3 regions of the Paenibacillus sp. SJS-P3 genome follow, and region 1 is predicted to be linked to each of the others. Evidence: riboswitches for the same ligand, from Rfam matches in the RefSeq annotation. Region 1 holds a riboswitch; each other region holds the start of a gene.

Evidence for each region. Region 1 has a riboswitch for thiamine pyrophosphate ahead of AC06G8_RS13290 (ABC transporter substrate-binding protein). Riboswitches for the same ligand answer to the same signal wherever they lie in the genome.
Region 2: linked by a shared signal. The riboswitch ahead of AC06G8_RS01780 (ECF transporter S component) and the one ahead of AC06G8_RS13290 (ABC transporter substrate-binding protein) in region 1 are both predicted to bind thiamine pyrophosphate.
Region 3: linked by a shared signal. The riboswitch ahead of thiC (phosphomethylpyrimidine synthase ThiC) and the one ahead of AC06G8_RS13290 (ABC transporter substrate-binding protein) in region 1 are both predicted to bind thiamine pyrophosphate.

What each region holds. Positions count from the first base shown of each region.
Region 1 is NZ_CM160043.1:2,873,593-2,883,501, reverse strand. It holds gene AC06G8_RS13315 (Gfo/Idh/MocA family oxidoreductase) at 125-292, shown strand; gene AC06G8_RS13310 (Gfo/Idh/MocA family protein) at 325-546, shown strand; gene AC06G8_RS13305 (hypothetical protein) at 597-785, shown strand; gene AC06G8_RS13300 (Ger(x)C family spore germination protein) at 1,054-3,969, shown strand; gene AC06G8_RS13295 (GerAB/ArcD/ProY family transporter) at 3,974-5,269, shown strand; TPP riboswitch at 5,519-5,627, shown strand; gene AC06G8_RS13290 (ABC transporter substrate-binding protein) at 5,778-6,854, shown strand; gene AC06G8_RS13285 (thiamine-binding protein) at 6,884-7,186, shown strand; gene AC06G8_RS13280 (ABC transporter permease) at 7,176-7,952, shown strand; gene AC06G8_RS13275 (ABC transporter ATP-binding protein) at 7,949-8,728, shown strand; gene AC06G8_RS13270 (TatD family hydrolase) at 8,725-9,678, shown strand; gene AC06G8_RS13265 (TetR-like C-terminal domain-containing protein) at 9,720-9,909, opposite strand, start outside.
Region 2 is NZ_CM160043.1:386,415-396,323, reverse strand. It holds gene AC06G8_RS01805 (carbohydrate ABC transporter permease) at 1-495, opposite strand, end outside; gene AC06G8_RS01800 (ABC transporter substrate-binding protein) at 675-2,057, opposite strand; gene AC06G8_RS01795 (ArsR/SmtB family transcription factor) at 2,358-3,281, opposite strand; gene AC06G8_RS01790 (family 43 glycosylhydrolase) at 3,555-6,044, shown strand; gene AC06G8_RS01785 (aldo/keto reductase) at 6,169-7,098, opposite strand; TPP riboswitch at 7,248-7,357, shown strand; gene AC06G8_RS01780 (ECF transporter S component) at 7,512-8,117, shown strand; gene AC06G8_RS01775 (ABC transporter ATP-binding protein) at 8,122-9,807, shown strand; gene AC06G8_RS01770 (energy-coupling factor transporter transmembrane component T family protein) at 9,798-9,909, shown strand, end outside.
Region 3 is NZ_CM160043.1:1,609,863-1,619,771, reverse strand. It holds gene AC06G8_RS07335 (thiazole synthase) at 1-286, opposite strand, end outside; gene thiE (thiamine phosphate synthase) at 464-1,345, opposite strand; gene AC06G8_RS07325 (ThiF family adenylyltransferase) at 1,332-2,549, opposite strand; gene thiC (phosphomethylpyrimidine synthase ThiC) at 2,542-4,302, opposite strand; TPP riboswitch at 4,565-4,669, opposite strand; gene AC06G8_RS07315 (M48 family metallopeptidase) at 4,771-6,063, opposite strand; gene AC06G8_RS07310 (glycosyltransferase family 4 protein) at 6,198-7,346, opposite strand; gene AC06G8_RS07305 (tryptophan-rich sensory protein) at 7,642-8,433, shown strand; gene asd (archaetidylserine decarboxylase) at 8,577-9,365, shown strand; gene AC06G8_RS07295 (alpha-galactosidase) at 9,540-9,909, opposite strand, start outside.

The DNA.
Region 1 (9,909 bases):
ATGGCCAGGGGGTGGGGAAGCATTTTGTCCTGCCGTCCAAAGATTTTGCTTGCGCAGGGCTGGTGGATATCAATCGCAGCGCCGTGATCGAATACGCGCGGAAAAATGATCTGCCGGAAAGCTTATGCTACACGGACACGAGCAGGCGTTTCGCGAAGCGGACGCGGATGCCGTGTTCATCTCCGCCTTCTCTCCGGTGCATTATGCCATAGCCAGGTCCGCATTGGAGCATAAGCTCCATGTGCTGATCGAAAAGCCGTTCGTGCTGTCCTGGAGGAAGCGGAAGAACTGAATGAGCTGGCAGCCCGCAACAAGCTGAATGTGATGATCAATCAGAACTACCGTTATTTTGCGACCGTGATCGCCTTGAAGAAAGCCTTGCAGAGCGCGAATCTGGGGAGATTGTCGTTTGTTCAATCGGAGTTCTTTTATGAGCATCAGGGCAAGCCTTATCAGAAGACGATGGACAATTACGTTCTGCTGGAGATGAGCGTCCATCATGTCGATATGATTCGGTTTCTATTGGATTCCGATATCGCGCAGTGACAGGAAAGACGTGGAATACCCCCGGCAGCGGCTATGCAGGAGATCCGCATGTGCATGCCGTTTACCAAACGGAATCAGGCGTAAACGTCTTCTACCTGGGGAGCCTGTTGGCGAAAGGCGCTGCGACGCCATGGGAAGGCGTATGGAGATTCCAGTTCGAGGGCGGATCGGTTCATCTGGATGATCTGGGCGATGGCTATGGCGTCTATATTGAGACGGCCGCACGAAGAACAAGATAGAATCTCAAGCGCAAGAGCTGGAAAGCATTCATGGCGTCCTGGTTGAATTCGCAGCTTCCATCCGAGAGCAGCGGGAGCCGAAAATCTCAGGCGCGGACAATATACGCACGCTTGCCGCCCTCTTGGCGACGGCGGAGTCATCCAGGCAAGGAAATGCGATTCAGCTCATCCCTGAAGGGCGACGCTGCCGGGACGATTAACATAAGCTGGATAAAAAACCTCTCCCATGCCCAGAATAAGGTCATTCTGGATAAGGGAGGGGTTTGTTTTGTCTGCAGCCCAAAGCGGAAACGGCTCGGCGGAAAACAGCGCAAGCGGCAGCCAAAGCCACGGGGGCGCCAGCGGCAGCAACGGCGGCAAAGGAAGAGCCAACAGCGGAAACGGCGGCAACGGCGGCGCAGCGAAGCCCCCTCCTCTCGGAAGGAGGAGGACGGCCACCGCGCTGAGCCCGTCGCTGGCCGCCAACGCCCATGCGATCCGCATGCAGTTCCATCACAGCGGAGACCTGCGGCTGCGGCTGCTGTCCAGCGGGGCTCTGCCCGGCGTCCAGCTGGCGGTGCTGTATTTGCAGGGGATCGTAGACGAGGAAGGGATCAGCAAGAACGTCCTTGAGCCGCTGCAGGCGGCGGAGGAAGCGGAGCCCGGCAGCGTCAAGGGGAGAGGCCGGCTCAAGGAGCGCATCGAGCAGCTGCGCTTGAACGCAATCTCCACCGGCCTGACAGAGCCGGTGCGGACGCTGGAAGGGGCGCTCGACGCGCTGCTGCTCGGCTGCTGCCTGCTGCTCGTCGATGGCAGCGGCGAAGCCGTGGCGGCGGAGGCGGCGGGCGGGGAAACCCGCCATGTCGGCGAACCGACGGCCCAGACGGTCATCCGGGGACCCCAGCATGCGTTCACGGAGTCGGCCCAGACGAATATCGGACTCATCCGCAGAATCATCCGCTCGGAGCGGCTGACGGTGGAGTCGCGGCGCATCGGGCGGGAGACATGCACGGAGGTGTCGCTGCTGTACATGAGCGGCATCATGGATTCCGGCATCGTGCAGGAAGCGCGCAGGCGCCTGGATGACATCGATATCGACAGCGTCCTGGACAGCGGCTACATCGAGGAATTCATCCAGGACTCCACGTTCACGCCGTTTCCGACCGTGCTCAATACGGAGCGTCCCGACCAGGCGGCGGCCGGGCTGCTGGAGGGGCATTTCGCTGTCGTGGTCGACGGCAGCCCTTATGTGCTGCTCGGTCCGGTGACGTTCTTCCGCTTCTTCCAGTCGCCGGAGGATCATTATCAGCGCTTCGACATCGCCAGCTTCCTGCGGCTGATCCGGATCGCGGCCTTTTTCATATCCATGCATCTGCCGGCTCTCTACATCGCCATCACGACCTTCCATCAGGAGATGCTTCCGAGCAATCTGCTCATCGGCTTGTCCGCGCAGCGCGAGGGCGTCCCGTTCCCGGCCTTGGTGGAAGCATTCCTGATGGAGCTGACCTTCGAGGTGCTGCGCGAGGCGGGGGCGCGCATGCCGCGCGCCATCGGACCGGCGATCTCCATCGTAGGAGCGCTCGTGCTCGGCACAGGCCGCCGTGCAGGCGGGGCTCGTGTCCGCGGCGATGGTCATCATCGTCGCCTTCACGGCGATCTCCAACTTCGTCGTGCCGCAGATCAACATCGCCATCGCCGCGCGGCTGATCCGCTTCCTGCTCATGATCAGCGCGGGAATTCTCGGTTTTGTCGGCATCATCTCGGTCGATCTGTTCGTCATCATCCACCTCGCCGGCCTGTATTCCTTCGGCGTGCCTTACCTCAAGCCGGTCGCTCCGTATGTCAAGGGCGAATGGAAGGATACGTTCGTCCGGGCGCCGCGCTGGAGCCTCGTCAGACGGCCGGTCATCGCGCAGAAGGGAGGCAGGCGCAGGCAGCCCGGAGGCAAGCCCAAGCGCCAGCATTCATGAGCCGGGGCATCTTCGGCCGTTGGGCGCTGCTGCTGGCGGCGGCGCTGGTGTTCCTTCCGCTTGCGGGCTGCTGGGACCGGAAGGAGCTCAACGAGCTCGGCATCATCGCGGCGACCGGTATCGACGTCACCGAGGAGGGGAAATGGAAAATCAGCTATCAGCTGGTCATTCCAAGCGCCATTTCCTCCCAGAACGGCTTTGCCAGCACGACGGAATCTCCGGTCAACGTCTTCTCTACGGAAGGAGAGAGCGTACGGGGCGCCGTAGCCCGGGCGACGCAGGAAATGTCCCGAAGCCTCTACTTCGGGCACAACCAAGTCGTCGTCATCGGCGAGCGTGCCGCCCGCAAGGGCATCGGCGGCTTGCTGGACGTCTATCTCCGCAACGGCAATTCCCGGGAGACGGTCATGGTGTTCGTGACCGATGGCGAAGCCCGGCCCATCCTGGAGCAGCTGCTTCCGATGGAGAGAATATCGGGCAACGCCTTGACGAAGCTGATCGCGCTGGAAAAAGAGAGCGGGGGCAACTTCCGGCCCCAGACCGTCTATTCGATGCTGCTGCAGCTGCTGGGCCCCCTTCACGCTTCGGCCGCCCCCGGCATCGCGATCAGCGGATCGGGCGAAGGCGTGCGCAATGTGGACGCGAACAAGAACACGTCGACGCCTTCGAAGGTGAGGCTGCAGAAGCTGGCCTTGTTCCGGGACGACCATATGATCGGCTGGATCCGCACGAATGAGAGCCGGGGCCTGCTCTGGCTGCGCAGCGAAGTGTCCGGGACGACGATTTCCTTTCCGTGCCGCGAGGGAGGGCCCAAGGTCAACAGCGCCAGGATCACCGGGCTCAAGACGAAGATGAAGCCTGCGAGGAGCGGAGACGGCTGGCTGCTTCAGGCGAATGTGGAGGCGGACGCAACCTTGTTCGAGTATACATGCGGTGGAAATCTTCATGACCCGGCTGCGGTTGCCGGCATCGAGCGGATTCTTGGGCAGCAGGTCCGATCCGACATCGAGGACGGACTCAAAGCTTCCCAGAGACTGAAGGCGGATGTGGCCGGCATCGGAGAAGCGGTGCGGCGGAAGTACCCGCGTACATGGAAAGGAATCGCTTCGGAGTGGAACAGCAGGCTCTACCCCGAGATGAAAGCCGAAATCGGGGTCGATGTCGGACTGATCAAGACAGGCCGGAGCAACCGTTCCTACGAGCAGGCGAGCGAGGACAGCCGGGAGAGGAAGTGAGGGCATGAAAGCCAAGGAAGCAAGCGTAAGCGCGGGGCAGATCGCCGTCTTCCTCGTGCTGTTCACCATCGGCAGCACGCCGATGTACGAGCTCGGATCCGAGGCGGGACAGGATTCCTGGATTGCGATCAGCATCGCTGCCGCCGCGGGCTTCTGCCTGCTGCTCGTCTACCGCGCGCTCTACAACCGGGCCCCCGACACGAATCTGGTCGGGCTGTACAAGCTGCATTTCGGCAAGCTGCTCGGCGGCTTGCTCGGCGCGGCGCTGGCTGTCGTCTTCGCCCTGGAATCGATGCGCAACGTGCGCGACTTCGGGGAGCTGATCTCCGCCACCTTGCTGCCGCAGACGCCGATGTGGTGCACGATGCTGGTCTTGACGGGAATCGTCTATTACACCGCCAAGCAGGGGGTCGAGGCTTTCTTCCGGGTCAACCAAGTGCTGATTCCGGTGCTGGCCGTAAGCTACATTTCCCTTTTGGGGTTGTTTTTGGCGGCAGGCCTGCTCGACTTCAACCGTCTGCGGCCCGTGCTGGAGAACGGCTTCGGACCTGTCCTGCATGCGGCGTTTCCCGATATCCTGTCGTTTCCGTTCGGACAGGTCATCGTGCTGATGATGTTCTGGAACTACGCGAGGCGGTCTCCGTCCACGGGCGCCGCGTCCTATGGCGCCTATGCCGGCGTCTCGCTGTTCCTGATCGCGGTCAACATGGTGCTGATCATGGTGCTCGGTCCGGAGCTGTACCGGCTCGCCGAGCTTCCGACGCTGGAGGCGGTGGAGCAGATCCGGCTGTTCAACTTTCTCGAGAGGCTCGATATTCTCGTGACGCTGCTGCTGTACATCGGGCTGTACGTCAAGGCGACCGGACTGTTTTTCGGTTCGGTCATCGCTTTGCAGACAGCCTGGGGAGTTCCCTATCGGGCCGGCGCCCTCGTCATGGCTCCGCTCATATTCACGGCGAGCCTCCTGGAGCCTGCCTTGTCGCAGCATTTATGGGCCGGCATGACCGTCTATCTGAAATTCAGTCCCTATTACCAGATCGCGCTTCCGCTGCTCATGCTTGTCATGGGGATCGGCTGGGTCAAAAAGAAAGCGCAGCGGCAAGCGGGGCAAGGCGGCGAAAAGGCGGGAGCCGGCGGCCAGGCCAAGGGCCGCGGGGCCGGCGGTCAGAGCGGCGGCGGCAGCCAAAGCGGTGCCGGAAAGGCAGCCGGCGGCGCCGAGACGGGCCGAGGCGGACAGCCGGGGGACGGACAGGCAGGCGCCGATGGGAGCGCCGAAAAGGCTGGAAACCAGGACGGATAGGCAGGCGCCGATCAAGGCTCGCAAGCCGGCGGCAGCCAAAAAGGACAGCGGGAGGAGAGTCAAGGCTCTGGCAGCGGAGACGGCGAACAAAACAAAGCTGGCGAAGCCCGGCCGACTCTGGCGCCAAGCGGCGGCCGTCTTCAGGCTCGGAAAGTCCGGAAGCCGGCTCTACATGATGCCGCGCCCGCAAATTTCGACACGGAAGGTTGCAATAAAAGGCTCCTCTGCTATAATGGCTCTATTGACAACCGAATGAGCCTGGGGAGCTGGCGTACGCCGGCTGAGAGGGGAGAAGCATCCCGACCCGTTAAACCTGATCTGGATAATGCCAGCGTAGGAACCGCATGTCAGCCGAGCCTTTTGCCGCCCTCGGGCGCAACGGGATTCACGTGACGAAGACGTCTTCCTTGGGAGGCGTCTTTTTTTATTGTCCCTCTCATGCTGGCGCTGGCGCTCCGGACAAGGCCCGGCCGGGCTCACGGCTGCGAGAGAAAGAAGGGGAAGCAACATGGGCATTTCAAGCAAGATGGGCAAAAAAGCGGGGCTGGCCGCGCTTGTTCTGGCGACGCTGCTGACAGGCTGCGGCAACGGGAACGGAGCCGGCAGCGGGAATGACGGGAGCAGCGGCACGGCGACGCCGGCGCCTTCCGGCAGCGCGGGAGTCGGCGCCACGGCCGCACCGGTCAAGAAAGTGAAGGTCGTCCTCGACTGGACGCCGAACACGAATCATACCGGCCTGTATGTCGCTCGGGACAAAGGCTTTTTCCTGAACCACGGCCTCGACGTCGAGATCGTGCAGCCGCCGGAGGGGACGGCCGCCGATACGCTGGTCGCCAAGGGAGAGGCTGAGTTCGGCGTCGGCTACCAGGAGAACATCACGCTCGCCCGCAGCGAGGGCTTGCCGCTCGTGTCGCTGGCTGCCGTCATCCAGCACAACACTTCCGGCTTTGCTTCGCCTGAGGCCAAAGGCATCAAGGACCCGAAAGCATTCGAGGGCAAAACCTACGGCGGCTGGGGAGCCCCGGTCGAGCAGGAGATCATCTCCTCGCTCATGCAGGAGCAGGGCGCCGATGTCGGCAAGGTCAAGATCGTCAACATGGGCAACGCGGACTTCTTCACCGCCGTGAAGCGGAATATCGACTTCGCCTGGATCTATTACGCCTGGACAGGGGTAGAGGCGGAGCTGCGCGGGGAGAAGCTGAACATGGTGTACTTGACCGACTACAGCAAAAAGCTGGATTACTACACGCCGGTGCTGGAAACGAGCGAGAAGCTGATCCAGGACAGCCCCGATGTGGTGAAGGCGTTCATGGCCGGAGCTTCCGAGGGTTACGCCTACGCGATCTCCGAGCCCGACGCCGCCGCGGACATCCTGATCAAGGCCGTTCCGGACCTCAATCCGGAGCTGGTGCGCGCCAGCCAGAAATGGCTGAGCCCCAAATATCAGGATGACGCTCCGCGCTGGGGCGAGCAGAAGGCGGAAGTCTGGACGAACTATGCCGAATGGATGCATGAGCACAAGCTGCTCGATACCTTGCCGGATCTGTCCAAGGCGTTCACGAACGATTACTTGCCGGCATCCTGATGCCGGCTGACGGGGAGAGGGAACCGGATATGGCCAATGCACTTGTGAGCATTCAGATTTTGCCGACGACGCCCGGCGGGGAAAGCGTGCTTCCGTACGTGGACCGGGCGATCGAGATCATCAAGGAGGCCGGCGTGCCGTACCGTGTCGCGCCGCTCGAGACGACGATGGAGGGAGAACTGTCGCACTTGCTCGCCGTCGTCGCGGAGATGAGCGAGGAGATGGCGGCGATGGGCTGCCCGTCCGTCATCTCTCAGGTGAAGATTTACTACAACCCGGAGAACGGCGCTTCGATGGACCGGCTGCTGGAGAAATACCCGGATGGACAGTAGAACGATCCGATGGGAGGCTCTGCTGCCTCCGGTCGTCGTCATGGCCGCCTTCCTGCTGATGTGGGAGGCGGCCGTGCGTCTGTCCGGGACGGAGGCGTGGCTGCTGCCCGCCCCGAGCGATATCGCCCGCGATGCCTGGGCGGCGCGCCAGAGACTGGCACAGCACACAGGCGCGACCTTGAGCCTGACGCTGCTCGGCTTCGCCGGCGGCTCGGCCGCCGGCCTGCTGCTGGGAGCTGTCCTGCATTTGCTGCCGCTCGTGCGATCGGGCTTCTATCCGCTGCTCGTCCTGTCGCAGAACATTCCCGTCATCGCGATCGGGCCTCTGCTCGTCATCTGGTTCGGCTTCGGGCTGCTGCCCAAGCTGCTGCTCGTCATGCTCGTCTGCTTTTTCCCCGTCTGCGTCGCGATGCTCGGCGGCCTGCAGGGAGCGGATCCGGGCCTGGAGCGGTACATGCGGATGATCGGAGCGGGGCGCTGGCGCCGCTTCCTCAGCCTGGAGCTGCCGGGCTCTCTGCCGCAGCTGTTCTCCGGCCTCAAGATCGCAGCTTCGTACAGCGTCACGAGCGCGGTCGTGGCGGAATGGATCGGGTCCGACCGGGGGCTCGGCTACTTCATGCTGCTGTCCTCCAAGGGCTTCAAGACTTCGCTCGTATTCGCCGGAGTCGCGCTTGTCGTGCTGCTCAGCCTGCTGCTGTTCACAGCCGTCGCAGGGGCGGAGAAGCTGGCGCTGTCCTGGCGTCCGCGCAAGGAGGGGGGACGATGAACGTGCTTGAAATCCGGAATCTGCGCAAGTCGTTCGCCGGCCGCGGCGGCGGCGTCATTGAAGTGCTTGGCGGACTGTCCCTGACTGTGGGCGAAGGCGAGTTCGTCTCGCTCATCGGCCCTTCCGGCAGCGGCAAAACGACGCTGCTCAGCCTAATCGGGGGGCTCGAGCGGTCGGACTCGGGCGAGATCATGCTCGCCGGGAAGCCGGCTTCGGAGGGAGCCGGCCGCGCCGCGTACATGCCGCAGCAGGCTGCGCTTCTGCCCTGGAGGACGGTCCAGGGCAACATCGAGCTGGCGCTGCGCATCGCGGGCAGAGAACGGGCCGAGGCGAAGCGTCTTGCCGGAGAAGGACTGCGCAGGCTCGGTCTGGAACGCTATGCCCGCTCGTATCCGCATGTGCTGTCCGGCGGCATGCAGCAGCGCGTCTCGTTTTTGCGCGCCCTGCTGTCCCCGCAGCCGCTCATGCTGCTCGACGAGCCTTTCGGAGCGCTTGACGCGCTGACGCGGCAGCGGATGCAGCGCTGGCTGCTGTCGCTGTGGGAGGAGGAGCGCCGCTCGGTGCTGTTCGTCACGCATTCCATCGAGGAGGCGCTGCTGCTGTCCGACCGCGTGCTCGTCCTGTCGGCATCGCCGGCCGTCGTCGTTCAGGAGCTCCAGGTGCCGTTTGCGCGGCCGCGCAGCGGACAGCTGGGAAGCGATCCGCGGTTCGGCGAGCTGAAGGAGTCTCTCTATGAATCGCTCGGAAGCCTGGAAGAGGGGGATATGCCGTTATGAACCCGATGGGAATCGCCGCCGGAGCTGGAAAGCCGGCATCCCCGCCGGCTGGAGCTGCCTTGGAACGCCCCGGAGCTGGGGCTTCTCCGCAGACGCCGCAGAGCCGGAGCGATGCCTCGGACTGCTGGAATGAAGCTGCGTCGATGAGCGAGGCCCAGCTTCCGCTCATCGACGCCCACATTCATTTGGAGCAGTATGCTGCGGATGAGCTGCAGAGCATGCTGGAGCAGTCGTTCAGCGGCGGCTTGACGGCTGCGGTCGCCGTATCCATGGATCTGGATTCAGCCAAGCGGACGCGGGAGCTCGCCCGGGCGCATCCGGGCCGGATCATGCCGGCTTACGGCTGGCATCCGGAGCAGGAGCTTCCGGACGAGGCAGAGATGCAGGCGCTGCTGGCCTGGATCCGGGAGCGCCATGAAGCCGGGGAGGCGTTGGCGATCGGCGAGGTCGGCCTCCCTTACTACATGCGGACGGAGGCGGAAGCGGCGGGACGGAAATTCGACGAAGCGGGGTACTTGCGCATCCTGCGGGAATTCGTCTCCCTTGCCGCCGATACCAGACGAGCGATCATCCTGCATGCCGTCTACGAGGACGCCGCCAAGGCGCTGGAGCTGCTGAGGGAATACGGCGTTACCCGCGCGCATTTCCACTGGTACAAGGGAGACGAGGCCGTGACGCGAATGCTCGCGGATGCCGGATTCTACATTTCGCTCACTCCGGATGTGCTCTACGAGGAGGAAATCCGTCTGCTGGCCGTCTCGTACCCGCTGGAGCGCCTCATGACGGAGACGGACGGTCCGTGGCCGTTCGAAGGGCCGTTCGCCGGGCAGGCGACCCATCCGCTCATGATGAGGGAGTCGGTCAGGGAAATCGCCCGTCTCAGAGGGATGGACGAGAGAGAGGCTGCCTCTGCGCTGGCCGCGAACGCGCGCCGGCTTTATTATACCTGAACACGAAGCGGCGCCCGGATCATCTCCGGGCGCCGCTTCGATTATTTTGCCAATTGCCGGAGGCCTTCCATAAACGTATCCACCAGCATGCGAAACGTGACGTCGAGGTCAAGCGGCATGCCGAAGCCGCCGATCCTCTCCAGCGAGGCGAAGCCATGCAGCAGGCTGCGGATGCCGCGAACCGCATGGATGGCGGCATCGCCCTGCAGCCCGAAGCCGGACATCGCCTCG
Region 2 (9,909 bases), 2.5 Mb from region 1:
CCATAAGCCCATCAGCAGGAAGGAAGGCTTGACCCAGTCCGGGTCGCCCAGCCAGTTCGGGCCCTGCACGCCGAAGATTCGCCAGATGAATTCGTTGATGATGCCGTAATCGTAGTTGAGCAGCCACTGCCAGAGCAGGGAGACCGCGATGATCGGCGAGATGACGGGGATATAATAGATCGTCCGGAAGAGGCTTACGCCCTTGAGCGGACGGTTCATCATGAGCGCCAGCGCCATGGCGACGACCATGCCCAGCGGAATTCCGAGCAGCAGATAAAACGTGTTGTACATGGATTTGTAGAATTTCTCGTCCTGGGCCAGCTTCCCGAAGTTGTCCAGGCCGGTGAACTTGGCTGGAGACATCATATCCCAGGACATGAAGCTGAGGCCCAGCGAGGTTAGAAGGGGGGCCAGCCCGAAGATGAGGAAGCCGAGAACCGGCGGCGCTACAAACAGCAGGGACCATAGCATTTCTTTTCGCCGATAGCCTGTCATAAACGTTCCTCCCCGGCACGAAGCCGGAAGGGGAGGCGGCAAAAGCGCGAGGCCGCTGAAAAAGCTGTCGCTGCGTGCGCGGATCAATCTTCCGGCCGTTTCTCCAGAACGATTCCGCGCCCTTCGCTTGTTTTTTCAGCGGCCTCCATCAGCGCCGCTCTCCTTCCCAGCCAAGCCTGTTACTTGTTGTCTTCGTCGTAGATTTTCTGCAGCTTCGGCTGCTCTTCCTTGACGAACTCCGCAGCCGTCTTCTTGCCGGTCCACACCTGGCTGGCATCCTGCCAGAACGTATCGATCCACTTCACGCTCTTGGAGTTCACCTCGATCGGAGGACGTCCGTAGTCTTCAATGATATCGAGGAACACTTGGCGGCTCTGCGGCGCTTTGTCCATCTGCAGGAACTCGCCCTTGGCCATGTCGATGAGGTTCGGCACCGCTTGGCCGAGCTCATAGTTCTGCTTCTGCGACTCCCGGTCGAGGCTCAGATAGGAAGCCAGCGCGAACGCATCCTCCGGATGCTCCGTCGATTTGGACACGGCGAATCCGAGAGAGCCGAGCCAGGTCGCGGTTTTGCCCGTATTCGGGCTTGCCGGCCAGGCGGCGATATCCCATTTGAACGGAACGTTCCAGAAGCCGGGCTGATCCCAAGGCCCCATCGGGAACATCGCCACTTTGCCCGCGACGAACCGCGCATAGCCGTTCTGGGCTTTCTCATCATCCGGGGACGGGCTGACCTTGTGCACGAGGCTGAGATCCGCCACGAACTGCATCGCCTGGGCGAATTCCGGCGTATCGATCGTCACCTTGCCGGTGTTGTAATCGATCCAATCTCCGCCGTTGGCCCATACGGCGGATTCCGTCGAATAAGCGGCGATTCCGAACGTATCGATTTTCCCGCGGGCATTTGCCGTCGTCAGCTTTTTGGCGTCGGCGACCATGTCGTCCCACGTATACTCTCCCGCCTTCGCGCTTGGATAAGGCAGGCCGGCCTTGTCGAACAAATCCTTGTTGTAGGCGAGAGCCCAAGGCCCGACATCCTTCGGCAGGCCGTACAGGCTGCCTTGGCCGACCGTCTTGCCGTCGTAGCGGTAACGGTCCAGCCCCTGTTTCCACACATTGCTCGGATCGACCGTTTTGTTGTTTTCAAGGTAGGGATCCATGTTCAGCAGCAGGCCGCTGCTGGCGAGCTTGTTGAAATGCGCGCCGCCCGCATAGAACACATCCGGCGTTTTCTTGGCGGCGATCAGGGTGTCGAGCTTCTGGTAATACTCGCCCGATGGAACGACGGTGTACTTTACTTTCTTATCCGGGTGTTCTTTCATGTAAGAATCGATCAGCTTCTGGAATACGGCTTTTTCGCTGTCCCCGCCCCACCCCATGAACTCGATCTCGGACTTGGAGTCCGTCTTTGGGCTTGCCGCTCCCGATGTCGGCGATGGAGACGACGCTTCTCCGCTCGAAGCCGGCGCGTCTCCCCCGTTGCCGGAGCAGGCCGACAATCCCAATCCCGATACCAGCACAAGCGCAAGCGATACGGCGGACCATTTGCTTTTCAGAACCATGGATACGCTCCCCCTGACAATATTGGCTTGAAACAAATAAGGCCAAACACCGGAGCCGCGGTTCCGTAAGGATCGGGCGCCGAATGCAATGGGCCGGATCATCCACTCCGAATATTTGTTTTGTTACAACTTATTTGTTTATATCCAGAATATAACGGTTCCAATCCAAATATGTCAACGCTTTCTTTCCATTTTTTTGTTTCTAAACAGAAAGGATGGCTTCTCTGTCTCTATCTTTGACTCGCAAACGGAAAAGGCCCGCTGTCCTTTCCCGGACGGCGGGCCTTGCGGAAGACCATCTTAATCGTGCTGCAGCCTCATGACGATCCCTTGCGGATAGTCGCCGAAGCCCTTGCCGAACAGATTCATTCCTCCCTGATGCTTCGCGTCCGGCCTCAGGCCGATGCGGAAGCTGATGTACGGCTTGTCCTGCAGGTCCAGGTCGTCCAGCGTAACGGATGAGCAGCGCTCGTTGTCGATCGTGCTGCGCCCTTCATCGACGCCCCATGTCTTGAGCAGGCCGTGCTGCGTGCTGTTGTCGTTCCACCATGCCGGATTCAGCTTGCCCCTGTGGTCGCCGAAATCGCCCGGCGAAATCCAGGAGCCGATCTCCTTGCCGTTGATCCAGGCCGTGATTTCCGAAGGCCAGTCGTTGTTGTAATTCGGCGCCTCCGAGCACAGCTCCAGGGAGAACTCCAGGGATGTGACCTTGGCTCCCTGCGGCAGCTTTTTGGGAAAGCGGTATTCGACCCAGCCCTTGCGCAGCCAGATGATTTCCGCCGAGCGGCTGTCCGGGTGATAGAAGTTGTCGGGATCGTCCTCGGCGAACAGCATGCCGGCGCTGTTCGCCATTCCGCAGGTAGGCTGGATATCGAACTGGATGAAGTGGCCGATCGGCATCTCCACCTCGACGAGCTTGCTCGTGTTGTGGTAGAACGCGATCGGATTCAGAATCATGCGCACATCGTCGAAGTTCCGGCTGCACACCTTCATGGCCCCCCGACTGGCCGGCTGCAGCTCGGTGAGGATCAGCTCCGCCTCCTCCAGCACCTTCACGTTCGTAGCCGCCGTCGATACGGGAATATCCAGAGCTTCGGCAATCTCGATGATATTCACGTTCGGCTTGGACAGCAGCAGCCGGATGATGCCGATCCGGGTATGCGTGCTGAGCGCATGCGCCACCTTGACCAGACGGTCCGGGTCTTCAATAGACAGCTCAAGCATGTTCCAAACTCCCTTCCTGACATTCTTCCAATAATATAAGGCTTAATCGGCACATATGTCCAGTTTTATTGGAATAAACATTTATTATTGTTTTAATACATATATTTTGAAATTATCTCTTCCGCTTCATATCCGCATTTGCTATACTCCGTTCTGCAAGCGCTATCAAATCAACCGGAAGAAAGGAGGAGAAGTGAAGCCTCGTCCCTCTGATTCCATTCTTGTATCACCGCGTTTCTCCGATCCGCCATCGAAAAGGAGATGAAATGCCACATGAAGAAATGGAAGTCATTCCTTGCCGCCGCCGCAGTCCTGCTCCTGCTCCCCTCCGCCGCTCATGCCTACAGCAATCCTTACACCCTCTCCTCCTCCTGGAAGTGGGCCAACGGGGATTTCTACGGCGAGGGCGATCCTTACATCCTGAAATTCAACGGTGTCTATTACCTCTATGTCAGCACGGTCGATGACCAGATCGGCGTGAAGGTATGGTCCTCCACCGATCTCGTTTCCTGGACTTACCGCGGGCTGTGCGCTTCGGATCCCGTAACCAAGGCCGCCTATGCGCCCGAGGTCGTCTATTGGAACGGAATGTTCTATATGTACACCTCTCCGGGAGGAGGCGGGCATTACGTCCTGTCGAGCGGCAGTCCCATCGGTCCGTTCACGCCGCAGACCGGCAATCTCGGCATGGGCATCGACGGCAGCGTCTTCATCGACGACGACGGAAAATGGTATTTTTATTCCACCGGCGCGGACCGGATCGATTCCCGTCCGATGACCTCGCCGACCGCTTTCGGAGCGGCGGGTTCGACCGGCCTTTCGATGGCGGGATGGACGGAAGGCTCCACGACGTTCAAGCGCAACGGCAAGTATTTCATGACCTATACCGGCAACCATGTATGGAGCACCGCCTATCGGGTCAACTATGCGTCCGGAGCTTCTCCTCTCTCCGGCTTCGCGCCCGCCCAGAGCCAGAACCCGATCCTGATCGCAACGGAAGGCTCCAACGTAGGCCTCGGACACAACTCCATCGTCAAAGGTCCGGATCTGGATTCGGACTACATCGTCTACCACAGCCACGCTTCCCAAGGCAACGCCGTCTATCCGGGCCGCAAAATGAATCTGGACCGCATCGTCTGGAACGGAGACCGGATGTCCGTCCTCGGTCCGACGACGGCGAGCCAGCCGAACCCGGCCGCGCCGTCGTTCGAGGACCGTTTCGCGCGCGACGCGATCGGCTCCGGCTGGACCAATGTCGGCGGCGGAACCTGGGGCATCTACAACCAGGAGCTGATGTGGCAGGATACGATCGGGACGACGGCCTGGTACCGGCAAGTGACGGCGGCCTCGACAGCTTCCGATTACACCGCGGAGTTCCATGCCAAGCAGATGAAGATGGGCACAAGCTCTTCGCCGCTGTATGGAGCCGTATTTTCCTATACGGATGAGAACAACTACGGAACGGCCCTCCTGAACCGCAAGCTGAATCGTCTCGAAACCCATTTTGTCGTCGGCGGCGCCAGTCAGGGCTGGGAGTATTCCCCTCTCCCCGCAGGCTATGACTACACCAAGTGGCATCAGATCCGGGTGGAGAAGAACGGCGCCTCCTTCGCCGTCTACTTCGACGGCATGAAGAAGCAGTCCCGCAGCGTAAGCGGCCTTGGCGGCGGGAAAATCGGCTATGCCACCCAGGACGCCCACGCCGACTTCGGCTATGCGGCGTTCAGCAACGATGTCGGCGGCAGCAGCGCCTGGAATGCGTACAAGCCGCTTCCAGGTACGATCGAAGCCGTCCACTACCGCAAAGGCGGGGAAGGGACCGGCTACCATGATCTGACGCCTGCCAATATCGGCGGCTCCTATCGCAGCGATGCGGTCGATATCCGCTCGTCGGCGGCGGAGGGCAAGGAGGTCGTCGGCTGGAACCAGACGGGGGAATGGCTCATCTACCGGGTCAATGTCGCCGAGAGCGGCATGTATGACATGAGCGCGCGGCTCGCCACGACCTTTCCGAACGTCAGCTTCCGCGTGTGGGACGGGGCGGCGGATTTGACCGGAGTCGTGCAGTCGGCCGGAAGCGGCGGCTGGGAGAACTGGGTGAACGTCTCCAAGAAAGGCCTCTATCTGACCGCCGGCTATCATGAGCTCCGCTTCGAGACGGTCCAGGGGGAGTTCGACTTCAGCAGCCTGTCGTTCGAGAGGGGACAGGCGCCCTCGCCGCTGGCCGACGACTTCAACGACGGCAACGACAACGGCTGGACGCGGTATGAAGGCGATTGGTCCGTCGCTTCCGGCGAGCTGAGCGCGGCTGCCGGCGGTCCCGCCAAGACGGTCATCGGCTCCGGCCTATGGTCCGATTATACGGTGGAGGCGGATGTGAAGCTGGTCGGGACGACCGGGGACGCCGGCGTGCTGGTGCGGGTCAACAATCCGTCGAACGGCAAGGTGCTCGCGAACAATCCCGATTACGTCCAGGCCTACTATGCGTTCATCAAGCCTGACGGGGTCTATCTCGGCAAAATGAATTACGGCTATCAAACGCTGGCATCGACGCCGGCCGCGCTCGCCGCCGGCGCCTGGCACCGGATGAAGGTCGTCGCCGAGGGGAGCACCATCCGCGTCTACGTCGACGATATGAATGCCCCCAAGCTGAGTTATGCGGACAACAGCGCCCTTCCGTTCCTGCACGGCAAGGCCGGCCTCCGCTCCATGAACAACGCCACCCGATTCGACAACTTCTCCGTCTACGCAAGCCCTAGCTGAACAAGCAAGCCTCAGCTAAACAAGCAAGCCCTGCCGGACCGCGCTCAAGCGCAGTCCGGCAGGGCTTTTTGGGTTCCCTTGACATGCTCGCCGACAAGACAGCGGCGCTGCCAAGCGAGGGGAGCTATCGGCCGATATTCGGCACATCCTGCGGATGCGGCTCCGTGACAAGCTTCACCGCGTCTGCGTTGCCCTGCACCTGCTCCGGATTTTTGCAGCCGGGAATGACGGAAGTCACGGGAGGATGGCGAAGGCACCAGGCCAACGCCCAGGCTGCCATATTGACGCCCTCCGGCACTTCCTCCTCCGCGATCCGGCGCACCTCCTCCAGCCGCTGCCGCACCTGCTCCGCATCCTGGCGATGGCGCACGTCCGTCTCGCCGAATTCCGTGCCGGGCTTGTACTTGCCGCTCAGGAAGCCGCTCGCCAGCGGAACCCGCGCCAGCACGCCGAGATCCTGCTCCAGGCAGGAAGGGAATACCCGCTCCTCCGGCTTGCGGTCGAGCCGGTTGTACACGACCTGGATCGCCTGCGAGCCGACCTTCGATGAGGCGGCCGTCTGATGCAGGTTGTCGTTGCTGCCGATCGACGTGCCCAGATGCCGGATCTTCCCGGCCTGCACCTGCTTGTCCAGCGCCGTCCACAGCTTGTCGCTGTCGAAGGCGGCATCCGGGCCGGAATGGAATTGATACAGATCCACATAGTCGGTCTGCAGAGCCTTAAGCGATGCGTCGAGCTGCCTCACGACTTCGTCTCCGGAGAATACGTCCGTACGCTTGAACCGCTCGTGGAAATGATGGCCGAACTTCGTCGCGATGATCCAGTCCTCGCGCCTGCGCCTGCCGATGTAGTTTCCGATGAAAGCCTCCGACAGATGATCTCCGTAACATTCGGCCGTGTCGATCAGGTTGATGCCGAGCTCGGCGCCCTTGTCCAAAATCGCGTCGACCTCGTCCTGCGCGAAATCCATGCCCCATTCCCCGCCGAACTGCCAGGTGCCGATGCCGACAACCGACACGTTCAGCTCTGTTTTGCCTAAACGGCGATACTTCATGTCCATCCCTCCTTATCCACAGATTACCTCCTGGACGGATGCCCAAGCAACTTTCCGCTTTTTGCCTTTCAAATCCTCGGCCCCGCTGACCGGCGGCCATAATACCTCTTGCCGCTTCCAGATTTTCACGTTATAGTAAGGACAATTTCCATAGCATGCATGGGGGCTCGATGAAGTCGGGCTGAGACTGCGGCCTTATGCCGCTGACCATTGATCTGATCTGGGTAATGCCAGCGTAGAGAGAATGCAGCGCGCCGCCGGGCTTCATGCCCATCCTGCGCGGATATGCCTTTATTCCCTCTGCCCGCCGGCTTCCGGCGGGCTTTTCTCATGCCCCCCGGAGGAGGTCGGGCCGGGTCAGCAGCCATCTGTGGGGAACATTCCATTTTTCCTTGAGAGGGAGTCTGATTCTTATGTCCACCGCCATGCCCAATGCCGACCGTCCAAAAGGACTGACGCTCGCCGACATTCTCGTCACGCTTGTCGTAGCCGTCGTTTTCGGCATCATCTACCGCATCTGGAATCCGATGTACGACATTCTCAAGCCGCTCGGCCTGCATGCGGAGCAGCTCAGCTACGGCATGTGGTTCATGGCCGGCACCTTCGCCTTCCTCCTGATCCGCAAGCCCGGGGCGGCGCTGCTCGCCGAGACGGCCGCGGCCGCGCTGGAAGCGTTCATGGGCGGATCGTGGGGCGCCTCGACGATCGTCTACGGAGTGCTGCAGGGCCTCGGCGCCGAAATCATCTTCGCCGCCTTCCTGTACCGGAAGGCAGGTCCGATCGTGACGATCCTTGCGTCTCTGGGCTCCGCCGTCGTCTCCATTTTCATCGACGCCCACTACAGCTACATCGATAAAATGACCGCATGGAACTACACCCTGTTCGTCTCCATGCGTCTGCTCGGCAGCGTCGTCATCGCCGGACTGTTCGCCTGGGCGCTGGCCAAGGCGCTGGAGCGCACCGGCGTGCTGAGCCTCATCCGCCCCGCATCGGCCAAGGATTACGAGGCGCTGGGGTAAGGCGATGAAAGCTGCAGACGTCATCCTGAAAGGCCGCATGCGCAGCAAGACTCCGGCGAACGGCAGGGAAATCGGCGCGGCTTCGACGCCGCTTGCAGCTCTCTCACCCGCCATCGGGAGCGGCCGCCTGCCCTCTACGACGAATGCCTCCGCAATCGGCTCTGAACGGCAGCGCCATGCCGGCGAGGCTGCGCCTGCAGCGAAGCGGCCGCTGCCGCCCGTCCAAGATGCCGGGCCAGCGGCGCGCGTGGAGAACCTGCGGCTCCGATATCCCGGCGAAGACTCTCCGCTGCTCTTCAAAGGGCTGAACCTGACCATCGAACGCGGCCAGAAGGTGCTGCTGCTCGGACCGAGCGGCTGCGGGAAGTCGACGCTGCTGCAGGTGCTCGGCGGCCTGGTGCCGTCGGCCATCCGCATCCCGATGAAAGCGGACTGCTGCCTTGTCCCGGCCCGGCCCGGCTATGTGTTCCAGGATCCGGACTCCCAGTTCTGCATGCCGCATGCCGACGAAGAAATCGCCTTCGCGCTGGAGAACTCGGGCATTTCGCGCGAGGAAATGCCGGACCGCATCTCTCGCTGTCTTGATGTTGTCGGCCTGTGTCTGGCAGACCCCCATTTTCCGGTAGCCGACATGTCCCAAGGAATGAAGCAGCGGCTTGCCATCGCGGCCATGATCGCCATGGAGCCCGATGCTCTGCTGCTCGACGAGCCTACCGCTCTCCTGGACGAGGAGGGCACACGGCAGGTATGGAGCTCGCTCCGCTCCGTCTGGGGCGGGCGGACCGTCATCATCGTCGAGCACAAGATCGCCGGCATCGCCGAAGATATGGACCGCGTCATTGTATTCGGACCCGACGGAAGCATCAAGGCCGACGGGTCTCCTCGCCTCGTGTTCCGGGAGCATCGGAAGCTGCTGCGGGAATACGGCATCTGGTACCCAGGCTTCTGGGAGGACTACGATCAGACTGCCGCAATCCGCCCGTCAACGATGTCTCCGTCGTCTGCCGTCCGTTCCGCCGAAATGCTGCTCGAGCTGGACGGCCTGGAAGGATGGCGCGGCGGCCGGCCCAAGGTGCGGACCGGCCTGCTCGCGGTGAACGCCGGCGACTGGATCGCCGTCACCGGCGTCAACGGAGCCGGCAAGAGCACGCTGCTGCTCGCCATCATGAAGCTGGTCAAGACCAAGGGAATCCTGCACATTCCCGGCGTTCCGGTCCAAAGCCTGAAAAAGCCCAGGGATATGGCCAGGCATGCCGCGCTGAGCTTCCAGAATCCCGAGTTCCAGTTCGTGACGGACTCCGTCCTCGACGAGCTCGCCTACTCCTTGCCGCGGTCGCTGCGGGAACCCGAGCGAAGCAGCCGGGCAAGAACGCTCATGGAGAACTATGCGCTCGACGGCCTTGGCAGCCGCCATCCCTATCAGCTGTCGATGGGACAGAAGCGCAGGCTCAGTGTCGCGACGGCCATGGTCGGCGGCCAGCGCTTGCTACTGCTGGATGAGCCGACCTTCGGCCTCGACGCGAGCGGCACGGTGCGGATGATGGAGCAGCTGGAACGGCTTCGCTCCGACGGCTGCGCCATTCTCATGATCACCCACGATCCGGAGCTGGTCCGGCGCTTCGCGACCCGGCAGTGGCTCGTCGACGGCGGGCTTGTTACGGAAAGGAGCGGCGGCACGGCATGCATCTGACCTTTTCCCATCGCGAAACCTGGCTGCATCGCGTCAACCCGACACTGAAGCTCGCCGCGTCCGTGCTGCTGTTCGTCGCCGCCCTGTTCGTCCACGACCCCA
Region 3 (9,909 bases), 1.3 Mb from region 1:
AGCTGCCAAGCCCGGCCGCTCTGGCCAGGCGCGCGATCCTCACCGCCTCGTCCGCATTGCCTGCGCCCGACGTATTGGGAAGGTAGATCAACTTTTCTTCGGGCAGATGCTGCAGGATCGAATCGTCCTCAGGCTGCTCCAGATTGACGCGGCGGACGGCGAACGTAATGACCTCCGCACCGCTTGCCCGCAGCGCCTGCTGCATGACGGCCGGGCTCGGGAAGCGGCCCGTTCCGAGGAAAAATCGCGAAGAGAGCTGTGTCTCTCCCACTGTCCAGGTATCCATGTCCAGCTCCCGCTCCGGCTGAAGCTTCGCATGGCCAGCTGTTTGGACAGCGGCTGGATAATCGGTTTGAGCTTCGGTTCGATACTCGGTTCGGGACTCTGTTTGAGCCTCTGTTTGAGACCCTGTTCGAGACCCTGCTTGAGCCGCTGCTTGAGCCCTCATTTCATCTTCCATCATTCAGCCTCCCCCTACAAAGTGGACCAGCTCGATCTTCATTCCATCCGCCAGCCGATGGCGGCTCCAATCCCCACGCGCCAGGATGATTCCATCCGCTTCGGCGACAATCCTCTGGCCGGATAGGCCGTGGGACTCGACCAGCTCCTGAAGCGTCGATGAGTGCGTTAGGATTTCCTTGCCGTTCAATGTGAGCCGAAGCGGATTGCCCGGAAGGGAAGCAGCTCCAGATGAGTCGGTCAGACCGGCTGCAGCTTCGCTTGCGGCAGCGATCAGGCTCCGCAGCTCGCGGCAGACAGCTGCGGGATCGGAGCTGCCGACAACCGCGGAGACGGCGCACAGCCTCCTCGCCCCCGCGGCGAGCACCTCGCCCGCATTGCCGGGATGGATGCCGCCGATGGCTGTCCATGGGATGCGCACATGACGGGCCGCCTGGCGGACGTAATCCAGCGTGACCGCCGCCCGGCCCGGCTTGGTCGCCGTCGGGTACACCGGCCCGACTCCGATATAGTCGGCGCCAGCCGTCTCGGCCTTCATGGCCTGCTCCAGGCTGTGGGTGCTGATGCCGACGATCCGTTCCGCACCGAGCAGCTCCCTCGCATCGGCGATGGACATATCGTCCTGCCCGAGATGAACGCCGTCGGCCTCGGCTTCAAGCGCGAGCAGAGGATGGTCGTTCACGATGAACGGCACTCCGTACTCCCTCGTAAGCCTGCGCAGCATCCCCGCTTTTTCTCCCAGCTCCCGCAGCGAAGCTTTTTTGTCCCGCAGCTGCAGGATATCCGCTCCTCCTTCAAGCGTCTCCCGCATTACATCCTCCAGCCTTCTTCCGGGATGGCAGCTCTCGCCCGTAATGACGTACAGGCTGAACTCAAGCTTCTTCATCCTTGGCCTCTCTCTCCGGCGCTTCCGCGCCCAAATAATGACGACACCATTCCCAAGCCGTGTCAGCGTCCGCTGCGCCTTGCGCAAGCACTCTGCCGTCCGGGAACACAACGAGCTTCCCGTTGTCCGGGAGCACTGCCCGCAGCAGATAAGGATTGAGCGTCAGCCGGCAGCCCAGCCTCTCCAGCCTCTTCTCATACCTTCCGGGTTCGGCAGGCTCCAGCTGCAGCTGGAACGTATCCCGGCCGCACAGAACGGCTGTGTGCTGGCGGCGGCTGCTTCCGGCTGCTTCCGAGGCTGCTTTCGGAAGGAACTCTCGCCCTGTTCCCCATAGAGAATCCGCTTCATCACCCTCCCGCCAAGCATCCTGCGTTCCCGGACGTGTCCCTTCCCCGCTCCGTTCCTGCACCGCTCTTGCGCAGCCGCAAATCGTGCAGAGCCTTGACGGTCCGGGCAGCTTCGTCTCGCGCATCGCGTATGGCCACACAGAGGCAGAGACGAGCGTGCGGCGCATTCCTTCCCTATCGCCTGCCAGCCACTTGAGCGCTTCAGCCGCCTGCAGCGCGGCGACCATCTCCACGGCCGGCGAGATCATGCCCGCCGTCTCGCAGGTCTGTCCGCTCTCCTGCTCCTCCTCGCCGCCGATGAGGCAGCGCAGGCAGCAGGTCGCGCCGGGAATGAGCGGAGCGCTCATCCCGGCCGCCCCGGCGACGCCGCCGTACAGGAACGGAATGCCGGCACGGAAGCAGTAATCGCTCAGTACAAGCCTGGCCGCGGCATTGTCCGTACCGTCAAGCACCAGATCGCACCCGCCCGCGATCTTCTCCAGCAGACCGGGAGCCATGAAATCGGCGGCAAACGCCTTGAGCTCAACCATGCCGTTGATCCGCCTCAGCTTCCGTGCGGCGGCCTCCGCCTTGGGAAGCGCCAGCCGCGCATCCTCTTCGTCGAACAGCATCTGCCGCTGCAGATTGCTGAATTCCACGTAGTCGCGGTCGGCAAGCCGCAGCTCGCCTACCCCTGCCCGAGCCATATGCTGCGCCAGCGAAGCTCCGAGCGAGCCGGTGCCGGCGACAAGCACGACGGCCTGGCCGATCCGCCGCTGCCCTTTCCAGCCGATGGGAGCGAAGCGGATTTGCCGGGAATACCGTTCCTGAATGGCGTCTTGCGCCTCGAATCGGCTTGTTGCCGCCGGATCAAGCATAGATGCTGCCGCCTCCGGCCTTGAACGCCTCCGCCTGCTCCTTCATGCCCGCCTCGATCGCCTCCGCCGTATCCAGCCCTTCCCTCTCCGCGTAATCCCGAATGTCCTGCGTGATCCTCATGCTGCAGAACTTCGGCCCGCACATGGAGCAGAAATGCGCGCTCTTGGCGCCTTCCGCAGGTAGCGTCTCGTCGTGGTAGCCCATCGCCCGCTCGGGATCCAGCGACAGATGGAACTGATCGCGCCAGCGGAATTCGAATCTGGCCTTGGACAGAGCGTCGTCGCGCTTTCGGGCCTGCGGATGGCCCTTGGCGAGATCGGCGGCGTGCGCGGCGATCTTGTACGTGATGACGCCTTCCTTCACGTCCTCCCGGTTCGGCAGTCCCAGATGCTCCTTGGGTGTCACATAACAGAGCATCGCCGTGCCGAACCAGCCGATCATCGCCGCCCCGATCGCGCTCGTAATATGGTCATAGCCCGGCGCGATGTCCGTCGTGAGCGGACCGAGCGTGTAGAAGGGAGCCTCGTCGCAGACGGCGAGCTGGCGGTCCATATTTTCCTTGATCAGATGCATCGGAACATGGCCGGGACCTTCGATCATGACCTGCACGTCATGCTTCCAGGCGATTTTCGTCAGCTCGCCGAGCGTGTCCAGCTCCGCGAACTGCGCCTCGTCGTTGGCGTCCGCGATCGACCCCGGCCTCAGCCCGTCGCCGAGCGAGAAGGTCACGTCGTAGGCTTTCATGATTTCGCATATATCCTCGAAATGCGTATACAGGAAGTTCTCCCTATGATGGGCGAGGCACCAGGCCGCCATGATGGACCCTCCCCGGCTGACGATGCCCGTAACGCGCTTCGCTGTCAGCGGCACATATCGGAGCAGCACGCCGGCATGGATGGTGAAATAATCGACCCCCTGCTCGGCCTGCTCGATCAGCGTATCGCGGAACACCTCCCAGCTGAGGTCCTCCACTTTGCCGTTCACCTTTTCCAGCGCCTGATAGATCGGCACGGTCCCGACCGGAACCGGAGAGTTGCGGATGATCCATTCTCTCGTCGTATGGATGTTCTTGCCGGTGGACAGATCCATGATCGTATCGGCTCCCCAGCGGGTCGCCCACGTCATCTTCTCCACCTCCTCCTCGATCGAGGAGGTCACGGCGGAGTTGCCGATGTTGGCGTTGATCTTCACGTGGAAATGCCGCCCGATGATCATCGGCTCGCTCTCGGGATGGTTGACGTTGGCCGGAATGACCGCTCTTCCCGCCGCGACTTCGGAGCGTACGAATTCCGCTTCCATCCCCTCCCTCAGGGCGATGAACTCCATCTCGGGGGTTACGATGCCCTGCCTTGCGTAATGCAGCTGGGTGATGTTGCCCCCTGCGAGAGCTCTCAGCGGCAGCCTGCCGGATGGCGGGAAAATATCCGCTCCCCTCTCGGCGGCATTGCCGGCGTCGGAGAATCCGTTGTCCTCGGGCTGGACGATCCGGCCCTGATAGGCCTCCGTGTCTGCCCTCTCTGCGATCCAGCCTCTTCGCATGGGCGGCAAGCCTCTCGAGACATCCGCCTCGTAATCGGTGTCCGTGTAAGGACCGCTTGCGTCATAGATTCTCAGAGGCGCATTGGGAATGGACTCTCCGCCCACCTCGCTGTCCGAGAGCGAGATTTCCCTCATCGGAACCCGGATATCCTCCCGGCTTCCCTGCATGTAGACTTTGCGGCTGCCCGGCAGCGGCTCGGTATGTATGGCCATGGAAAATCAAAAGCCCCCTTAACGGATTATGATATCCGCCAGGGGGCTGCACGCTTGGAAATGCCGGTCATGCCTTTAGTTCCCGATGGTCTGCGCCAAAAAACGCAGGCTGTCCGGGACACTCTACTGGCCGCTTCCGCCTTCATCGGCAGATTGCGGCAAGCAGATTGGGTGCGCCTATTCCTCCGCCGCCTCCCGCCGGAGGACGGCAAAAAGCCGCCTCCGGTCTGGAAGCGGCGAAAAGAGGCACAAGCCAAATAAAAGGCATGTTCGACCACTTTCCTACGCTGGCATGACCCAGATCAGGTTCGAAGGGACCAAAGCTTGCGCTTTATCTCAGCCCGTGCGGGCGCCCCTAGTGGATATCTTGGTATGACTATAAGCCGGGGTGGTGGAAGTTGTCAACCTCGTCGATTCTGAGAACAAGAAGGTAGGATCCCGATTTATCTCGATAACTCAAATATTTCATTAATAGTAAAGCCTCGAGTTGAAATTCTCCTCCAGATTCCGATAGACCGAGCCATGCATCTGCTCTAATTCTCGAACTAATTGTTCATGCTCCGACTTCGACAATGTTAGCAGCGGATACGAACCTTTCAAATGCTGCAAAAAGTCAATTCGGTACGGGGTTGGCGGATGCGTAAAATCAAGTCTTGAACCTTCAGCCCTTACGACATGGCGGATGCGTTCAAGCTCTCGTACAGGAATTTGTTCCGCATAAGCTTTCCACTCCGTGATGAAGTCTTCGGCCTGCCGAGAGAAAATAAAACGATGCAAGCAGCTCTCGAACGGACTGTCGTAATGCAATTTTTCCAGCAGCCCAATCATGGCTTGCTCGCCGCTGACTTTCACGCCAAGATAGTCGGCATAATATTCGCTGCGCTGCTTGTTGAGATGCAGCAATACGAGCACCAGACGTGCAATCGTCCATGGTATGAACGACAATGCTTTCATCAGAATATCCGATAAAAGATATAAAATGGCCATATAGCCTTCTTGAGTCGCTCCCCGAGCCGGAGTGAAAAAGTAGTACCATTGCTCCGCAGCGATATAGGCACTCCAAACATACCGATTGCGCGTGACATCATGATTGGCTCCATGAGCCGTTTCATGCGCAATTAGTGCTATTTTTTCTTGAGGGCTGCAGATAGCGAATAACGGGAGACCCAGCGTAATGACTTTACGACCTCTCCAGCCGAGCTGTGTAAAGGATGCATTGAATTCTTCATTGATCTGCACGCCATATACGCGCGAAGTGCCTAATGAATCCGAGACTGCATCAACGACTCTATATAGAGTCGGATAGTCTTCGCGGGAGATCAGGCCTTTCTTATCGACGCTACCCAAGCGAGGAACGGTAATGATCTGTATGGCTACCATCAACATGCCTATTGCCGTAGGAAACCAATGATTGGAATGGTATGCAACGATAAGCCAAACTCCGCTTATGAACATGGAGAGCGAGACCAGATGAATTATTGTCGCAACCAAATATAACAGCAGATTCGCTTTAAGCTTGTCCCGCCAGTCTCCGTTGCTGATCGAGTATTTGACCTCTTCAAGCATCTGTTCGCCTTGCCTCACGCCCAGCTTGCGGTATAACCGTGAAAATCGATCTCTCATATCAGGCGTGCGCGGTTCTATATTCCAGCCGCATTCGCACCACGACTGGAATTGCTGATCGCAGGGCACATTTTTACCACATCGCGGACACGATATCGTAGCTTGTCTGTCCAAGCCATTTAAAGACAACGAATTCATTCTGTTCCTGCTTTCTCCGGTCATCCTTATTTAAATTCCCAATAATAACCATTATATCAACTTTCTTTCCAATCTGGTAGATTAATTAATCAGCAAAAAACAGCCTTGGCCAACTAACGTTCAAGGCTGTGAATCTATTCCTCCAGCAACCCTCCCCACCGGGCAGCCGTAGCCTCCCAGGTGAACTCGGCCATGACCCGCTCGCGCCCCCGGCGTCCCATCTCCTCGCGAAGCCCCGGATCCAGCAGCAGCTGAAGCAGCCGGGCCTTCAGCTCCGTCTCTAGCCGGTCCGGCTCCACGAGAAATCCGGTGCAGCCGTCGACGATGATTTCCTTCATCCCGCCTGCTTTCGTCGCCACGACCGGCAGGCCGCAGGACATCGCCTCGACGTTCACCAGTCCGAACGATTCCCTCGCTCCCGAGGGCACGACAGCGGCATCCGCCGCCAGGAACCAGTTCGGCACTTCCGGATAAGGGACATAAGGAATGAACCGGATGTGGCGAGGATACCTCTTGCCGAGCGCCTTCAGCGCACGGCTGTACCGGGTCGTCCGATGCGAGCCGTAGTAAGGGCTTCCGACGACAGCGAGCAGCACATTCGGGTGGAGAGCGATGATATTCGGCATGACGCGCAGCAGATGATGGACGCCCTTGAGCGGAATAATTCTCCCCACGAATAGAAGCACGTCCCTGTCCTGCCAGCCCCTCTCATGCCTTAGCGCTTCCCTGCGCGCGGCTCCCTCCGGCTCCCAGCGGGAAGGAAAACGCTCCGTGTCCACGCCGAGATGAACGACTCTCAGCTTGTGCGCGGCCTCGGGAACCCGGCCTGCCACCGTATCCCGCAGGAATTCGCTGTTGACGATAATTTTTTCCGCAGCCGCAAAGCTCCTCTTCAGCCTATCCCTGCTGATGACTTTCGGTGCAATGAAGGAGGAGGAATGCAGGTTGATCCATATTCTCGCATCGGGATGGCTCCGCTTCATCTTGAGCGCATAGCCGGGACGATTCGCCACTTCGATGAGATCCGGACGGAAGTTATGGATGGCCCCGCTTACACTGCGAAGATAAGCGGATTTGTCGCCTGCGGGAAACCGTTCGCAGCGGACCCCGTCGATCTGTCCGACAGCACCGAGCCCAGCCCCCGAGCGGCCGTATATCCGGGCTTCAGCTTGCTCCGCCACTAGAGGCGCCATCTTCTCGATGACGCGTTCCACGGAGCTGCTGCCGGCTGAAGGAATGGGGAAGGAACCCGGAGTGACGAAAGCGACCTTCAGCTTCTGCAACTTGCTTCTCCCCTTCCTGCATGAAAGCTTGCTGCTCCAGCATATTCTCCGAATGGCGAACCCGAAAGGGTCACGCGTCCTGCAATGGCAGAAGCCGTGCCGTTTTAGGCTTCATCACGAAATCTCTACAATGCCTAGACCGAACGCTTTCCTGCTGTACCGGATGACTGATATCGTTTTCAAGGGATGGTTGGGCAGTTCTCAATGCGGTGAATATATACCCGCGGGTATAATATTGTCATCCTAATCCAGATTCAGATTGTAGTTTATCAAACTGAGCCAAGGAGGAAAGTCCATGAGCGCATCCCCTACATCCTTGCCCCGAACGGGCAGAGCATGGAAGGCTCTCAACACATTCTCCTTCGCCCTAGTGATCGTCATGAACGCTCTCGCCGTCCTGCTCCCTCTGGGAGGAAAAACGACCAAGGAGCTGTCCGACCAATACCCGCTTCTGCTCACGCCGCCGGGATATGTGTTCAGCATCTGGAGCCTGATCTACCTGCTCTTGGCCGGGTTCATCGTCTACCAATGGACTCCGCAGGGCAGCTCGCGCAGCAGTGTCCGGTCCATCGGCTTCTGGTTCGTGCTGAACGGGCTGGCCAACTCGGCCTGGATCGTCGCCTGGCATTTCGAGCATGTCGGGCTCAGCGTCCTCATCATGCTGATTCTGCTCGCGTCCTTGATCGTCCTCTATGCCAAAACACAGCGCCCTTCTTCGAGTGCGACGGCAGGCGAACAGCTGCTGGTCCAGCTTCCGTTCAGCATCTACATGGGGTGGATCAGCGTCGCGACGATCGTCAACGTCTCTACCTGGCTGTACAGCCTGGATTGGAACGGCTTCGGCTGGGGAGATGCGGCTTGGGCTCTGATCGGACTTGGGGCAGCCGCCTCGCTCGGCTTGGCCGTCGGCTGGATTTTCCGGGATCCCTATTATGAGCTTGTGCTCGTATGGGCCTTCATCGGCATCGCCGGGAAGGACGTCCAGCCTGCCGCGGTCTCGTCGGCGGCCTGGGCTCTTGCCGCTCTCCTCGCGGCGTGGGCCGTCCTTCAAGCCGTCCGCCGATATCGCTTCCATTCGTTGAAATAACTCCCTCATACGCCCGATTTCATTGCTTTGTCCATGCGGATGTGGCACACTAGTCGGGACGGCCTATGCCGGCATAGGTCCGCAAGAGCAGCGGACTGAGACCGCCGCATGGCTGACAGCGAAAGGACGTGAAGAGCGGAGGCATGTGGACCTGGTTATTCCGCCATATGACGGAGCTCGGATCCCGCAAATGGATTTCCCGCCTGACGGGAAGCTTTGCGAAATCCAGAGCCAGCCGGGGATTTATCCCCCGTTTTGCCCGCACGTACGGCATCCGTACCGAAGAAGCGGAGCGAGCAATCCAAGACTATGCGACATTGAATGAGTTTTTCACCCGCAGGCTGAAGCCCGGCATGCGCCCTGTGAACGATACCGCCGACATGGCGGTAAGCCCGGTCGACGCCCTCGTGACGGGAGCCGGTCCGATCCAGGACGGCACGATGCTGGGCATCAAGGGGCAGGACTATACGGTCGAGGAGCTGCTCAACGGCTCGCCCCGCATCCAGAATTATCGCAACGGCTATTATACGGTTCTTTATTTGAGCCCGACCGATTATCACCGCATCCATGTGCCGGCCGACGGCGTCATCGTGGAGCGGGAGCATCTGCCTGGACGCGTGTATCCGGTGAACGAATTCGGCCTAACGAGGATGCGCCGCGTGCTGAGCCGCAACGAGCGGCTCGTGACGTACATGACCCACAATGGCGGCGAGATCGCCATCGTCAAGGTCGGCGCGCTCAACGTCAGCAGCATCCGGTACACCGAGCCCCAGACAGCCGATGTCCGGCGCGGCGACGAGCTGGCCTACTTCGAGTTCGGCTCCACCGTCGTCCTGTTGTTCGAGGACGGCACGTTCGAGCCCCGTACAGACCTGGCCGTCGGCCTCAAGGTCAAGATGGGCGAACAGCTCGGCAAGCTGGTTTCAACCTGAACGAACGGCACCAAGCCGCCCCGAGACGGAATTTATCCGTGGGGGCGGCTTTTTTAGCCGGAGAAATGACGAACCGATCTCGAAGCAGACGGCTCTTGTCTGGAGTCATACGGCCTGATCGCCAAAACAAGCCCTGATCCGGAAAACCGGCTCAGGGCTTGTTTTGCTTTGACTCTATTCGGCCTTGAGCTTCACGACCATGCTCTTGAAATCGCCATGCAGCTGGGGAAGCGGAATGCCGTAATGCATGAGCCGGTCTCCGGCCCATGCCTTCTCCGTGCCCGGCAGCTTGGCAGCGGGCGGCTCGGCGCCCGCCGTCTTCAGCTCCTCCATCCGGTAGGAGGCCTCCGGATCGAGTCCGGCCAGCCGCAGCCTGCGCAGCGGAGCATTCGGCTCCGCCAGCGTCCGGAACCAGAATACGGCCGCTTCGCGCCGGTCCTCCGACACCATCATCCAGGCCGTCTCGTTGCCTTGGAACGGACTCTTCAGCCGGTAAAGGTCGCCAGACTGAATCAGGCTCCGCAGCTCCTTGTAAGCGGCAACC